Regions from separate parts of the Streptomyces sp. NPDC048671 genome, predicted to be linked through region 2. Evidence: predicted binding sites of a transcription regulator. Region 2 holds the regulator's gene; the other holds the start of a gene.
What was found. The regulator HrcA, encoded in region 2, represses chaperone genes, less so after heat shock. The targets are predictions, from matches to a motif close to TTNGCACTCNGNNNNNCNGAGTGCNAA.
Positions count from the first base shown of each region.

Region 1: the regulator HrcA is predicted to act here: its motif matches at 2,008-2,034, upstream of groES (co-chaperone GroES).

Region 1 is NZ_JBVJHB010000013.1:267,234-274,125, reverse strand. It holds gene groL (chaperonin GroEL) at 1-1,494, opposite strand, end outside; gene groES (co-chaperone GroES) at 1,597-1,905, opposite strand; gene ACZ6S6_RS26905 (hypothetical protein) at 2,055-2,414, opposite strand; gene ACZ6S6_RS26900 (polysaccharide deacetylase family protein) at 2,411-3,481, opposite strand; gene ACZ6S6_RS26895 (THUMP-like domain-containing protein) at 3,597-4,853, shown strand; gene ACZ6S6_RS26890 (hypothetical protein) at 4,880-5,245, opposite strand; gene ACZ6S6_RS26885 (hypothetical protein) at 5,298-5,963, opposite strand; gene ACZ6S6_RS26880 (VOC family protein) at 6,030-6,500, opposite strand; gene ACZ6S6_RS26875 (hypothetical protein) at 6,587-6,742, opposite strand; gene ACZ6S6_RS26870 (MFS transporter) at 6,800-6,892, opposite strand, start outside.
Region 2 is NZ_JBVJHB010000001.1:925,370-932,261, reverse strand. It holds gene ACZ6S6_RS04290 (ABC transporter substrate-binding protein) at 1-779, opposite strand, end outside; gene ACZ6S6_RS04285 (DUF3097 domain-containing protein) at 896-1,714, opposite strand; gene ACZ6S6_RS04280 (MBL fold metallo-hydrolase) at 1,775-2,494, opposite strand; gene hrcA (heat-inducible transcriptional repressor HrcA) at 2,680-3,696, shown strand; gene dnaJ (molecular chaperone DnaJ) at 3,697-4,833, shown strand; gene ACZ6S6_RS04265 (nitronate monooxygenase) at 4,948-6,021, shown strand; gene ACZ6S6_RS04260 (16S rRNA (uracil(1498)-N(3))-methyltransferase) at 6,018-6,764, shown strand.

The DNA.
Region 1 (6,892 bases), on a different contig from region 2:
CTTGACCGGGTCGATGACGCCGGCCTTCACCAGGTCGCCGTACTCGCCGGTCGCGGCGTTGAAGCCCTGACCCTTGTCGAGCTCGGAGACCTTCGCGGTGATGACGTAGCCCTCAAGGCCCGCGTTCTCCGCGATCCAGCGGAGCGGCTCGACGGCGGCGCGGCGCACGACCGCGACACCGGTGGCCTCGTCGCCGGTCTTGCCGAGATTGCCCTCGAGGACCTTGACGGCGTGGACCAGAGCGGAGCCACCACCGGAGACGATGCCCTCCTCGACCGCGGCGCGGGTCGCGGAGATGGCGTCCTCCAGACGGTGCTTCTTCTCCTTGAGCTCCACCTCGGTGGCCGCACCGACGCGGATCACGCAGACACCGCCGGCCAGCTTCGCCAGGCGCTCCTGGAGCTTCTCGCGGTCCCAGTCGGAGTCCGTGGACTCGATCTCGGCCTTGATCTGGTTGACGCGGCCCGCGACCTCGTCGGACTTGCCACCACCGTCGACGATGGTCGTGTCGTCCTTGGAGACGGTGACGCGACGGGCGGTGCCCAGTACGTCCAGACCGGCCTGGTCGAGCTTGAGGCCGACCTCCTCGGCGATGACGGTCGCACCGGTGAGGGTGGCGATGTCACCGAGCATGGCCTTGCGGCGGTCACCGAAGCCCGGGGCCTTCACCGCGACAGCGTTGAAGGTGCCACGGATCTTGTTGACGACCAGGGTCGACAGGGCCTCGCCCTCGACGTCCTCGGCGATGATCAGCAGCGGCTTGGAGGCACCGGCCTGGATGACCTTCTCCAGGAGCGGCAGCAGCTCCTGGATCGAGCCGATCTTGCCCTGGTGGATCAGGATGTACGGGTCGTCGAGGACGGCCTCCATACGCTCCTGGTCGGTCACCATGTACGGGGACAGGTAACCCTTGTCGAAGGCCATGCCCTCGGTGAACTCAAGGTCCAGACCGAAGGTGTTGGACTCCTCGACGGTGATGACACCGTCCTTGCCGACCTTGTCCATCGCGTCCGCGATGAGGTCGCCGACCTGGCTGTCCTGCGCGGAGAGCGCGGCCACGGCGGCGATGTCGGACTTGTCGTCGATCGGGCGGGCCGTCGCGAGGAGCTCCTCGGACACGGCCTTGACCGCGGCGTCGATGCCCTTCTTCAGGGCGGCCGGGGACGCGCCCGCGGCCACGTTGCGCAGGCCCTCGCGGACGAGCGCCTGAGCGAGCACGGTGGCGGTGGTCGTACCGTCACCCGCCACGTCGTTGGTCTTGGTCGCCACCTCCTTCACCAGCTGGGCACCGAGGTTCTCGTACGGGTCGTCCAGCTCGACCTCGCGCGCGATGGTGACACCGTCGTTGGTGATGGTGGGCGCACCGAACTTCTTGTCGATGACGACGTTGCGGCCCTTGGGACCGATCGTCACCTTCACCGTGTCGGCAAGCTTGTTGACGCCGCGCTCGAGGGCGCGACGGGCGTCCTCGTCGAACTTCAGGATCTTCGCCATGGAGCTGAACTGTCCTCTCAAAACAAGAACTGCGCCCCTCGCCGCCCGGCTAGTTATTTCGCAGGGGGCCAGGGGCGCAGAACAGAAGCAAACGTGGGTGAATTACTTCTCGATGATCGCGAGCACGTCGCGAGCCGAGAGAACGAGGTACTCCTCGCCGTTGTACTTCACCTCGGTGCCGCCGTACTTGCTGTACAGCACGACATCGCCGGTCTTGACGTCGAGCGGAAGGCGCTCGCCGTTCTCGAAGCGGCCCGGTCCCACGGCCAGGACGACGCCCTCCTGGGGCTTCTCCTTGGCGGTGTCGGGAATGACCAGGCCGGAGGCCGTGGTCTGCTCGGCGTCGAGCGGCTGGACCACAATGCGGTCCTCGAGCGGCTTGATCGCAACCTTGGTGCTGGTCGACACGATCCGGTCTCCCCCTTCGGAGATCTCACGGGGTTAACAGTCTTTGGTCGGCGACCAGGTGGGCCCGTCGTCGCGGGTGCCGGACCTGCCGGTCGCACAGTACTGCTGGCACTCTCCAGTGGGGAGTGCCAGCACTGAGACTATGACCGCGATTAGCACTCGGTCAAGCGGAGTGCCAATTCACGCCCCTCGTGGCGCGCATGTCGTACGACGTCACGGACCGGACCCGGCTCGAACCGGCCCTGCCACAGGGAGAACGCCCGGCCCCTCCCGGCCGTTCCGGACTCCTGCGGCCAACCGCAGGCGACGACGACCATCGAGCCAGGTGCCCCGTGGTCCCCGCGCACCGCCGCCGGCCGCACCTCCGCCGGACTCGGCGGCCGGTTCACCCGCTGCGCGGCCTTGCGGCCCAGCCGTTCGATCGGGTCCACCGACTGCGCGCAGCCGGTGGTGACGGTCAGGAGCGCACCGGCGGCCAGCAGTCCGGCCAGCAGCCGGTGCGCCCTTCTCATACGTAGTCCTCCAGCCGGGCCACGGCGTATCCCTTGTCCGTGACGACCTTCATGACGGCGCGGACCAGGTCGGGCATGGAGCCCTTCCAGTCCTTCTTGCCGCGGAAGTGCGTGAGGATGATGTCTCCGGGGTGCAGGTCCTGGTCCTCCTCCCGCCACTCCATGTGGTCGGGGAAGGCCTCCTCCGACCACAGGGGTACGGCGGTGATGCCGCAGGACTTGGCGATCCGGAGGGTGTCGCCGTTGTAGTTGCCGTACGGCGGCCGGAAGAGCCGGGGGCGCTCGCCGTACTGCTTCTCGATGATGTCCTGCTGGTCGCAGATCTCCTGCTTCTGCTCGCCGTAGGAGAGGCCGGGCAGATAGCGGTGGTTGAGCGTGTGGTTGTTGAGGGTGACGCCACGGGACTGCGCGTCCTTGAAGTACCCGTAGTTGTCGCTCACCAGGTAGTCGCTGAGGAACGCGCTGTACGGGATGTTCAGGTCCGACATCATCCGCAGCAGCTCGGGGTCCTTGTCGTCCCCGTCGTCCATCGTCAGGAAGACGATCTTCTTGTCGGTCGGGACCGTGGTGAAGACCGGCGGCAGCGAGTCGTCACCGCCCTCGACCTCGAAGCCCTTGCGGGTGGTGATGTGCGGCTTCACGGCGGGCGGGACGGGCGCGGCCAGCGGTGTGCTCGCCAGACCCCACTTCTTGGCGGCGACCGCGCGGGCGGCCTGGGCGAGGCGGGCCTTCTCGGCCTGCGCGGCACGCGTGCCCGCCGCCCCCGCGTTCCCGGCCGGGCCGCCCGGCTGCCCGGCGAGGGCCTTGGCTCCCTGCCCGGCCCCGGTCGCGGTGCGGCTGTCGGTCCCGGCCGCGCAGCCGGAGCCGACCGCGGCGACCAGGAGCGCGGCCAGGACCGCGTAACCGGGCCGGCGCCGCAGGTATCCCCGGCCTCGCCCCGTCCCGCTCCGCAACACCCCCCTCCGCACCGACCAGATCCGACCCGACCCGACCCGCACCGGCTCCGCCCGCATCTGCGCCTGCTCCGCCTGCACCCGCTCCTCCTGTCCCGGTCTGCGCCTCTTCATGGTTGATTCTTCCTTTTGTCGTACAAGCTGCATGGCGCCGCATACTGCCAGCACGTGATCGGGCTCCCGGGCCGACACCGCCGCCGGGCCCGCACGGTCCCCCGGCTGGCTCACAATGGGTCAGGTGAACGCTCTCGCCCCGACCGGCCCGCCCGGCCCGCCCGACGCCCCCGACCCCCTCGCCGGCTTCCTGGCGCTGCGCACCCCGGAGGGCGCCGGACTGCTGGCCGGGCTGCGGTCGTACGACCCCGCCACGGAACTCGCCACCGCCACCCTGCTGCGCCGCACCCACCCGGCCGACCTCGTCTCGGCGGCGCTGGGGCAGGCCCGGCTGCGGCAGCGGGCGGAGGCCAAGTTCGGCGCGGAGGACGCGCACCGGATGTTCTTCACGCCCAACGGGGTGGAGCAGGCGACCCGCACCTCGGTGGCGGCCCACCGCGCCGGACGGTTCGCGGGCACCGGGGTGCGCAGCGTCGCCGACCTGTGCTGCGGCATCGGCGGGGACGCCATCGCGCTGGCCCGCGCCGGGATCTCCGTCCTCGCCGTGGACCGCGACCCGCTGACCGCCGAGGTGGCCAGGGCCAATGCCGCCGCGCTCGGCCTGGACGCGCTGATCGAGGTGCGGTGCGCCGATGTCACGGAGATCGACACCTCGCCGTACGACGCGGTGTTCGTCGACCCGGCCCGCCGGGGCGGCCGCGGCCGGATCTTCGACCCGGAGGCCTACTCCCCGCCCCTCTCCTGGGCGACCGCCGCCGCGCTGAAAGCCCCCAGGGCGGCGCTGAAGATCGCCCCGGGAGTCCCCCACGAGGCGATCGGCCCGCAGGCGGAGGCCGAGTGGATCTCGGACGGCGGCGACGTGAAGGAGGCGGTGCTCTGGTTCGGCGAGGGCTTCGAGGCCGGCGCGTACCGCGCCACGCTGCTCCCGTCCGGAGCCACCCTGTCGGCCCCGGCCGTGCTGCCCGCCCCGCCGGTCGGACCGGTCGGCCGCTATCTGTACGAGCCGGACGGCGCGGTGATCCGGGCCCATCTGGTCGCCGACATCGTGAACCGGTGCGGCGGCCGGCTGATCGACGGGATGATCGCGTACGTCACGAGCGACGAGCTGTACGAATCGCCGTACACGGCCGGGTACGAGATCACCGATCAGCTCCCGTTCAACATGAAGCGGCTGAAAGCGCTGCTGCGGGAGCGGAAGGTCGGTGTCCTGACGGTCAAGAAGCGCGGCTCACCGGTCGAACCGGAGGAGCTGCGACGGAAGATGAAGCTCCAGGGCCCGAACCGGGCCACCGTCTTCCTGACCCGGGTCGCGGACGCTCCGACGATGCTGATCGGCCACCCCGTGACCGGCCCGGAGGCAGGTCGGGGCTGAAGACGGGAGCCGACCGGGCCCGGGGCCTACGCGAGGTCGGTCAGGTCGTCGGCGTACACCTGTGAGAGCGGCTGCGGGCCCACGTACTGCTGGCAGTTGCACTGCCCCGACTCGAAGCGGACCGGCTTCTTCTGCTCGTCCCAGGCGGTCGGCACCTCGACCAGCTCATGGCACTTGCCCTGCTTGTCGTGCTTGGCGAGGTGGTGCGTGCAACCGCAGACCGGCTCCGGCGGCTTGTGCGCCGCCTCGACGGCCAGCCGTTCCTGCCGGTCGGCCTCCAGCAGCTCCAGCTTGCGCGTGTGCCGATTACGCAGCGCTGTACGGCCGTTGTCGACGAGCCAGCCGAATCCGCCCGTCCAGAAGATGATGAGCAGCCACCAGTACCACTGCATGAGCAGTCCTCCCCCTGAGTCCTTCGTGTACGCGCCAAGGATAGGGCCGGATTCAGCGGTGCGCCCCGCCGCCGGAGGAGATCAGCGGCGCGGGCGCCGGCGCCCCGATCAGCACCCGGATCACCCAACGCCGGTGCAGGAACGCCTTGGTGGCCCCGATGATCCCGATGAGCCAGCCGATGAACCCGAGGCCCATGACGAGGGCCATCAGGCCGTAGGTGTCGTCGCCCCGGACCGCGCCGGCCGGAACGGCGACGCAGGCGTACAGCCCGAACGCGCACAGGAGGAAGGAGCCCAGCAGCCAGACCAGGCTCGTGCCGGGCAGCCGGAGCACCCGGTCACCCGCCGCGTCACGGTCCAACTCGCCCCATTGCGCGAGCAGTCGGCGCACCTGCCGGTCGCGGCGCAGCCCGACGACGACAAGGATGACGGCCGGCACCAGGCAGCACACGCCCAGGGCGAGGAGGACCACGCCGAAGAAGGCGCTGAAGATGTCGTACGACTCCTCGAAGGTGATGAGCGCCGCGCCGGCCAGCGACCAGCCCAGCGCGCCGAGCCCGCCCCAGAGCCACAGCATCCCGAGCCGCGCCGGCCCCAGGTGCGTCTTCACCAACTCGCCGAGGATCAGGGCCCGGTCGGCGAGCAGCGCTCCCCGGTCGGGCCAGGTGCGTATCTCCACGGGCGGCGGTGGCGGGGGCAGCGCTGAACGGCGGGACATGCGCGCGACCCTACCGAGTGCCGGGCGCGCGCACGGCCTTCCGCCGCCGTGCGCCGGGGCCGGTGCTCAGGCGTTGCGCAGGGCCTCGACGTCGAGCCGCTTCATGCCGAGCATCGCCTTCATCGCGCGGGCCGCCTTGTCCTGGTCCGGGTCGGTCAGGGCCTCACCGAGGCCGGGCGGGACGATCTGCCAGGAGACGCCGAATTTGTCCTTGAGCCAGCCGCACTGACTCTCCTGCCCGCCGTCCGCGGTGAGCTTGTCCCAGAGCGCGTCCGCCTCCTCCTGCGACTCGCAGTCGACGGAGAGGGAGACCGCCTCGCTGAACGGGAACTCGGGGCCGCCGTTGAAGGCGATGTACTCGGTGCCCGCCAGCCGGAACCGTACGGTCATCACTGCGCCCGCCTCGCCCGGTGCGGCCGCGGTCCAGCGGGTGACGTCCACGACGCCGGAGTCGCCGCCGACGACCGAGATGTAGTGCGCGGCGGCCTCCTCGGCCTGGTTGTGGTCAAACCACAGGAACGTGGTGATCTTCTGCATGGTCGCTCTCCTCACGCGGTGGTGCGGACGGTCGTGCAGGGTAGACCGGTCGCGGGCCCGGAACTCATCGGCCGGCCCGGCCGAGCTCATAGGCCGGCCGGGTCAAGGAGCATCGCCCGGTCCAGGAGCATCGCCCGTTCCCGCTCGTCGCGGGTCGGCTCCGCCGCCCGTACGGACTCGGCGCGCGCCTCGTCCGTACGCCCCGTCCTGACCAGCAGATCCCCGCGGACGCCCGGCGGCAAGTGGTACGCCCTTGAGGGCGGGGTCCGCGGCCGGCGCGTCGACCGGTTCCCCGGCTCTCACCCCTGCGTCGAACGGGCCACGGCCGGACCGGCGCCTCCCGCGGAATTCTTCTGAGAATCCTCCGGACCGGCCACCGGGACACTCCCCGG
Region 2 (6,892 bases):
CACGACCCGCTGGGCGAGAACCGGGACCAGCCGTCGGACGGGTATCCGGTGCCGGCCGCGGCCAGCGAGGACGTGGTGGCGAACCATCTGCTGGCCCGCCGCAGCCACAGCAGCGGCGGCGCCGACGTCGTCACCAGCCGGACGACCGCGAGGCCCAGCACCGCGCCCACGGCCACCAGCGTGGTGGGCACCCAGCCGATCTCGCCGAGCAGCACACCGAGCACCGCGATGACGACGGCCCCGAGGAACGTCTCCGGCCGCACCGACTCCCTGAACGCGCCCAGCCAGTTGCGCGGGCCCCGCCGGCTGACCCGCCAGCGCAGCGTGCTCAGCTGCTCCAGGATCCGTTCGTCGCGGTCATCGGGTGAGCCGCCCGGGTCCGGCTCCCGGACCACGTCCGCGGTGGCCTGCTCGATGGCGCCGAGCAGCCGCGAGCGGGGAAAGACGAAGGGCTTGTACTGCGAGCTGCTCCGGGTCTCCCACGGCTTCTCGGTCAGCGTGCGGACCATGTCGAGCGCTGCCTCGTACGGCGTCTCGCCACGGCCGTCGAGCAGTTTCAGCGGCACGCGGCGCAGCTGGTTGGCGTGGTGGATCCGGCGCACGATCTGTTCGACCCTGGCGTCCACGGTGGCCGGGACGTCCGCGTCGGCGGCCTGGAGGACCACCAGCGGCATCACCGGCCGGTTGTCCCGGTAGCGGTCGATGAGCTGCTGCACGAAGTGGAAGACGGCCGAGGCCGCCTCGTTGTCCGCACTGTCCCGCCATACCTCGCGCACCATCGCCCCGTGCCTTCCCTCGCGAAAAGAGCCAGGAACCACTCAATAACCGATGATGCGCGTGGTGCGCAGGCAATGGTGGGGATCAGCCCGGGATTGGCGGGAAGACCCGCCGGACATCAGGCGGGAAGCGTGACGAAATCAATCAATTCCTCTACGCGGCCCAGGAGTTCGGGCTCCAGGTCCCGGTAGGAGTGGACCGAGGACAGAATCCGCTGCCAGGCCGCACCGGTGTTTTCCGGCCACCCCAGCGAACGGCACACGCCGGTCTTCCAGTCCTGGCCGCGCGGCACCACCGGCCAGCCGCCGATTCCCACGGACGACGGCTTCACCGCCTCCCACACGTCGATGTACGGATGACCGACCACCAGGACGTTCCCGTCCGAGATCTGTGCCGCGATGCGGGACTCCTTGGAACCCGGCACCAGATGGTCGACCAGCACGCCGAGGCGCGCGTCCGGGCCCGGCGAGAACTCGCGCACGATCGCCGGCAGGTCGTCGATGCCCTCCAGGTACTCGACGACCACGCCCTCGATCCGGAGGTCGTCGCCCCAGACCCGCTCGACCAGCTCCGCGTCGTGCCGGCCCTCCACGTAGATCCGCCCGGCCCGCGCCACCCGCGCCCGCGCTCCGGGGACCGCCACCGAGCCGGAGGCCGTACGGGCGGGCCGGACGGGGCCGCCGGCCGACGGCCGTACCAGCGTCACCACCCGGCCCTCCAGCAGGAAGCCGCGCGGCTCCATCGGGAAGACCCGGTGCTTGCCGAACCGGTCCTCCAGGGTCACCGCCGGGCCCGCGGCCGTCTTCTCGCAGCGGATCACCGCACCGCAGAAGCCGGTGACGGCCTCCTCCACGACCAGATCCGGATCGGCGGGCACCTCGGGGGCGGGGGCGGACTTCTTCCACGGCGGGGTCAGGTCCGGCTGATAGCTGCGCATCGCACGACGATAGGACGGCCCGGCCTCACGACACGCCGGAGGGGGCGCCGCCCGTGCCGTTCAGGCCGCGAAGAGCCCGGCCAACGCGTCGCGCTGCGCCCGGACGAACGCGGCGTCCACCACCGCTCCGTGCCCGGGTACGTACACCGCGTCCTCGCCGCCCAGTGCCAGCAGCCGGTCCAGCGCGGCCGGCCAGCGGGAGACGACCGCGTCCGGCCCCGCCTGCGGTTCACCGGACTCCTCGACCAGGTCGCCGCAGAGGACGACCGCGGGCGAGCCGGGCACCAGCACCGCCAGATCGTGGCCGGTGTGCCCAGGGCCCACGTCGGCCAGCAGCACCTGACGGCCGCCGCCGAGGTCGAGCGTCCACTCCCCGTACACCTGGTGGTGCGGGGCCACCAGCACGTCCACGGCCTCCGCCGCGTCGTGTTCGGACACCCCGTGCGCGACCGCGGAGCGGTGCAGGCCGTCGGCCCCGGCCCGCAGCAGGTCCGTCAGACCGGCCGCCCCGTACACCCGGGCCCCGGCGAAGGCGGCCGTGCCCAGCACGTGGTCGAAGTGCGGATGGCTCAGTGCGATATGTGTCACCCTCCGCCCGAGCAGCCGCTCGGCCCCGGTCCGCAGTTCGACGCCCTCCCGGAGCGTCGAACCCGTGTCGTAGAGAAGCGCCCCGCCCGCTCCGACCACCAGTGCGACCGTCGCGTCCCAGCCGGGCAGCCGCCGCCGGCCCACTCCGTCACCCAACCGCTCCCAGCCGAACTCTTCCCAAGCGACGTCCATACGACGACGCTATCGGCAACGACCTGCGCGGTCTCGGGGTAGCGTGGCCGGTCGCCCTTGCTAGGGGCCCACCCCGTCGCCGTACACTGACCGGGGAATTGCTGGCACTCGAACGGACAGAGTGCCAGGAGAAGTCCCGGGAACGACCCGAGATCGACCGAGGTAGACAGCTGGAGGTGTGCGCGATGCTCAGCGAACGCAGACTCGAAGTGCTGCGCGCCATCGTCCAGGACTATGTCGGCACCGAGGAGCCCGTCGGCTCCAAGGCGCTCACGGAGCGGCACAAGCTGGGGGTCTCCCCGGCCACCGTCCGCAACGACATGGCGGTGCTGGAGGACGAGGGCTTCATCGCCCAGCCCCACACCAGCGCGGGACGCATCCCTACGGACAAGGGCTACCGGCTCTTCGTCGACCGGCTCGCGGGCGTCAAGCCCCTGTCGTCGCCGGAACGCCGGGCCATTCAGAATTTCCTCGACGGCGCGGTCGACCTCGACGATGTCGTGGGACGTACCGTACGGCTGCTCGCGCAGCTGACCCGGCAGGTCGCCGTCGTGCAGTACCCCTCGCTGACCCGCTCGACGGTGCGGCACGTGGAACTGCTCCTGCTGGCCCCCGCCCGGCTGATGCTCGTGCTGATCACGGACACCGGCCGGGTCGAACAGCGGCTGGTCGACTGCCAGACGCCGTTCGGTGAGACCGCTCTCGCCGATCTGCGGGCCCGGCTCAACAGCCGGGTGGTGGGACGCCGTTTCGCGGACGTCCCGCAACTGGTGCAGGACCTGCCGGAATCCTTCGAGAGCGAGGACCGGACGACCGTGTCCACCGTGCTCTCGATCCTGCTCGAAACCCTCGTCGAGGAGACGGAGGAGCGGCTGATGATCGGCGGCACCTCCAACCTCACCCGCTTCGGGCACGACTTCCCTGTGATGATCCGGCCGGTGCTGGAGGCATTGGAGGAGCAGGTCGTACTGCTGAAGCTGCTCGGCGAGGCAACGGACTCGGGCATGACCGTACGAATCGGGCACGAGAACGCCCATGAGGGCCTCAACTCCACGTCCGTCGTCGCGGTCGGCTACGGTTCGGGCGACGAAGCAGTCGCCAAACTCGGCGTGGTCGGACCGACCCGCATGGACTACCCCGGAACGATGGGAGCGGTACGCGCAGTGGCACGTTACGTCGGACAGATCCTGGCGGAGTCGTAGGTGGCCACGGACTACTACGCCGTACTCGGCGTGCGCCGCGACGCTTCCCAGGACGAGATCAAGAAGGCCTTCCGGCGGCTCGCACGCGAGCTGCACCCGGATGTGAACCCCGACCCGAAGACCCAGGAGCGGTTCAAGGAGATCAACGCCGCTTACGAGGTGCTGTCGGACGCCCAGAAGAAGCAGGTCTACGACCTCGGCGGCGACCCGCTGTCCGCCTCCGGCGGAGGTGGCGCGGGCGGCTTCGGACAGGGCGGCTTCGGCAACTTCTCCGACATCATGGACGCGTTCTTCGGCACGGCGTCGCAGCGCGGACCCCGTTCGCGCACCCGGCGCGGCCAGGACGCCATGATCCGGCTGGAGATCGACCTCTCCGAGGCGGCCTTCGGCACGACCAAGGACATCCAGGTCGACACGGCCGTCGTCTGCACGACGTGCAGCGGAGAGGGCGCCGCACCCGGCACCTCGGCCCAGACCTGTGACATGTGCCGCGGCCGCGGCGAGGTCTCCCAGGTCACCCGGTCGTTCCTCGGCCAGGTCATGACCTCGCGGCCCTGCCCGCAGTGCCAGGGCTTCGGCACGGTCGTGCCGACCCCCTGCCCGGAGTGCGCCGGCGACGGCCGCATCCGCTCGCGGCGCACCCTCACCGTGAAGATCCCCGCGGGTGTCGACAACGGCACCCGCATCCAGCTCGCGGGCGAGGGCGAGGTCGGCCCCGGCGGCGGCCCGGCCGGTGATCTCTACGTCGAGATCCACGAGCTGCCGCACGCGGTGTTCCAGCGGCGCGGCGACGATCTGCACTGCACGGTCACCCTCCCCATGACGGCGGCGGCCATCGGCACCAAGGTGCCGCTGGAGACGCTCGACGGCCTGGAGGAGGTCGACATCAGGCCGGGCACCCAGTCCGGCCAGTCCGTCCCGCTGCACGGGCGCGGCATCACCCACCTGCGGGGCGGCGGCCGCGGCGACCTGATCGTGCACGTCGAGGTCATGACCCCGACGAAGATGGACCCCGAACAGGAACGCCTCCTGCGGGAGCTGGCGAAACTGCGCGGCGAGGAGCGGCCCACCGGCCAGTTCCAGCCCGGTCAGCAGGGCCTGTTCTCCCGGCTGAAGGACGCGTTCAACGGGCGCTAGTCCCACGCTTCGACACCGTACGGGCCCGGATTTCCGGGCCCGTACGGCATTGCGGACATAACGTGGCCACGGGGTGCGCATCACGGGACAGGAAGGACATGACACCATGCCGTCATGCCATCCGCGTTGACCGATCTCTGCCGGTATCCGATCGTGCAGGCCCCGATGGCGGGCGGCGTCTCCTGCCCGCAGCTCGTCGCCGCCGTGGCCGAGTCGGGCGGACTCGGCTTCCTGGCCGCCGGGTACAAGACCGCGGACGGCATGTACAACGACATCAAGCAGGTCCGCGGACTGACCGGCCAGCCCTTCGGCGTCAACCTCTTCATGCCGCAGCCCAATCTCGCCGACCCGAGCGCCGTCGAGGTGTACCGGCACCAGCTCGCGGGCGAGGCCACCTGGTACGAGACCCCGCTCGGTGAGACCGACTCCGGCGGCGACGACGGCTACGAGGCCAAGCTCGCCATCCTGCTGGAGGACCCGGTCCCGGTCGTCTCCTTCACCTTCGGCTGCCCGACCCGCGACACCCTCGACGCGTTCGCCGCGGTGGGCACGTACACCGTCGTGACGGTCACCACGCCCGAGGAGGCCCAGGCCGCGCAGTGGGCGGGCGCCGACGCGGTCTGCGCCCAGGGCGTCGAGGCGGGCGGCCACCAGTCCACCCACCGCGACGACCCGCAGGCCGACGGCGTCGGGACCGGGCTGCTCAGCCTGGTCGCCCAGGTGCGCGAGACCGTGCAGATCCCGGTCATCGCCGCCGGCGGGCTCATGCGCGGCTCCCAGATCGCCGCCGTGCTCGCGGCGGGGGCCGATGCCGGGCAGCTCGGCACCGCCTTCCTCATCTGCCCCGAGTCCGGCGCCCATCTGCTGCACAAGCAGGCCCTGACCAATCCGCTGTTCGTCCGCACCACCCTGACCCGCGCCTTCTCCGGGCGCCCGGCCCGCGGCCTGGTCAACCGCTTCGTACGCGAGCACGGGCCGTACGCCCCCGCCGCCTACCCGCAGATCCACCAGCTGACCGCACCGCTGCGCAAGGCGGCGGCCAAGGCCGGGGACGCGCAGGGCATGGCGCTCTGGGCGGGCCAGGGACACCGGATGGCACGCGAGCTGACGGCCGGCCGGCTCGTCGCGCTGCTCGCCGAGGAAATCGACGCCGCACGGGCGGCAGTGAGCACAAGGAGCACGCAGTGACGGCACCCGTCTTCGTCGTCGAACAGATGCCCACGGGCCCGGGGTTCGTCCTGGAGGGGCCGGAGGGACGGCACGCCGTCTCGGTGAGACGTCTGCGCGCCGGTGAGGACGTCGTCCTGACGGACGGCCGGGGCCGCTGGGCGCAAGGTGTGGTGACGGCCGCCGAGGGCAAGGACCGGCTGGTGCTCACCGGTCTGGACCCCGTCCACGAGGAACCCCGCCCCGGCGCCCGCATCACCGTCGTCCAGGCCCTGCCCAAGGGTGACCGCGGCGAGCTCGCCGTCGAGACGATGACGGAGACCGGCGTCGACGCGATCGTGCCGTGGCAGGCCGGGCGCTGCATCACCCAGTGGAAGGGCGACCGGGGCCTGAAGGCCCTGACGAAATGGCGCGGCACGGCCCGCGAGGCCGGCAAGCAGTCGCGCCGGGTGCGGTTCCCGGAGGTGGCGGACGCGATGACGACCAAGCAGGTCGCCGCACTTCTGGCCGCAGCCGACTTCGCGGCCGTACTGCACGAGGACCGCGGGTACGACAGCGAACCGCTGGCCACCGTCGCCCTGCCCGAAGCGGGCGAGATCGTGCTGGTCGTCGGCCCGGAGGGCGGCGTCTCGCCCGACGAGCTGGCCGCGTTCGCCGCTGCCGGGGCCCGGACCTGCCGGCTCGGACCGACCGTACTGCGCACCTCGACGGCGGGCACCGCGGCGACGGCCCTGCTGCTGGGGCGCACCGGCCGATGGTCATGAATCGGGCCGTTTCCCGGAACCTTGGCCGGTTCTGGCCGCAATCCGTCTACCGCACCGTCAGGAGCGGTGGGAAGCTGCCCGTATGGGGACATCAAGGGCATGGCGCAATCGAAGGATCCGTCGTTTTC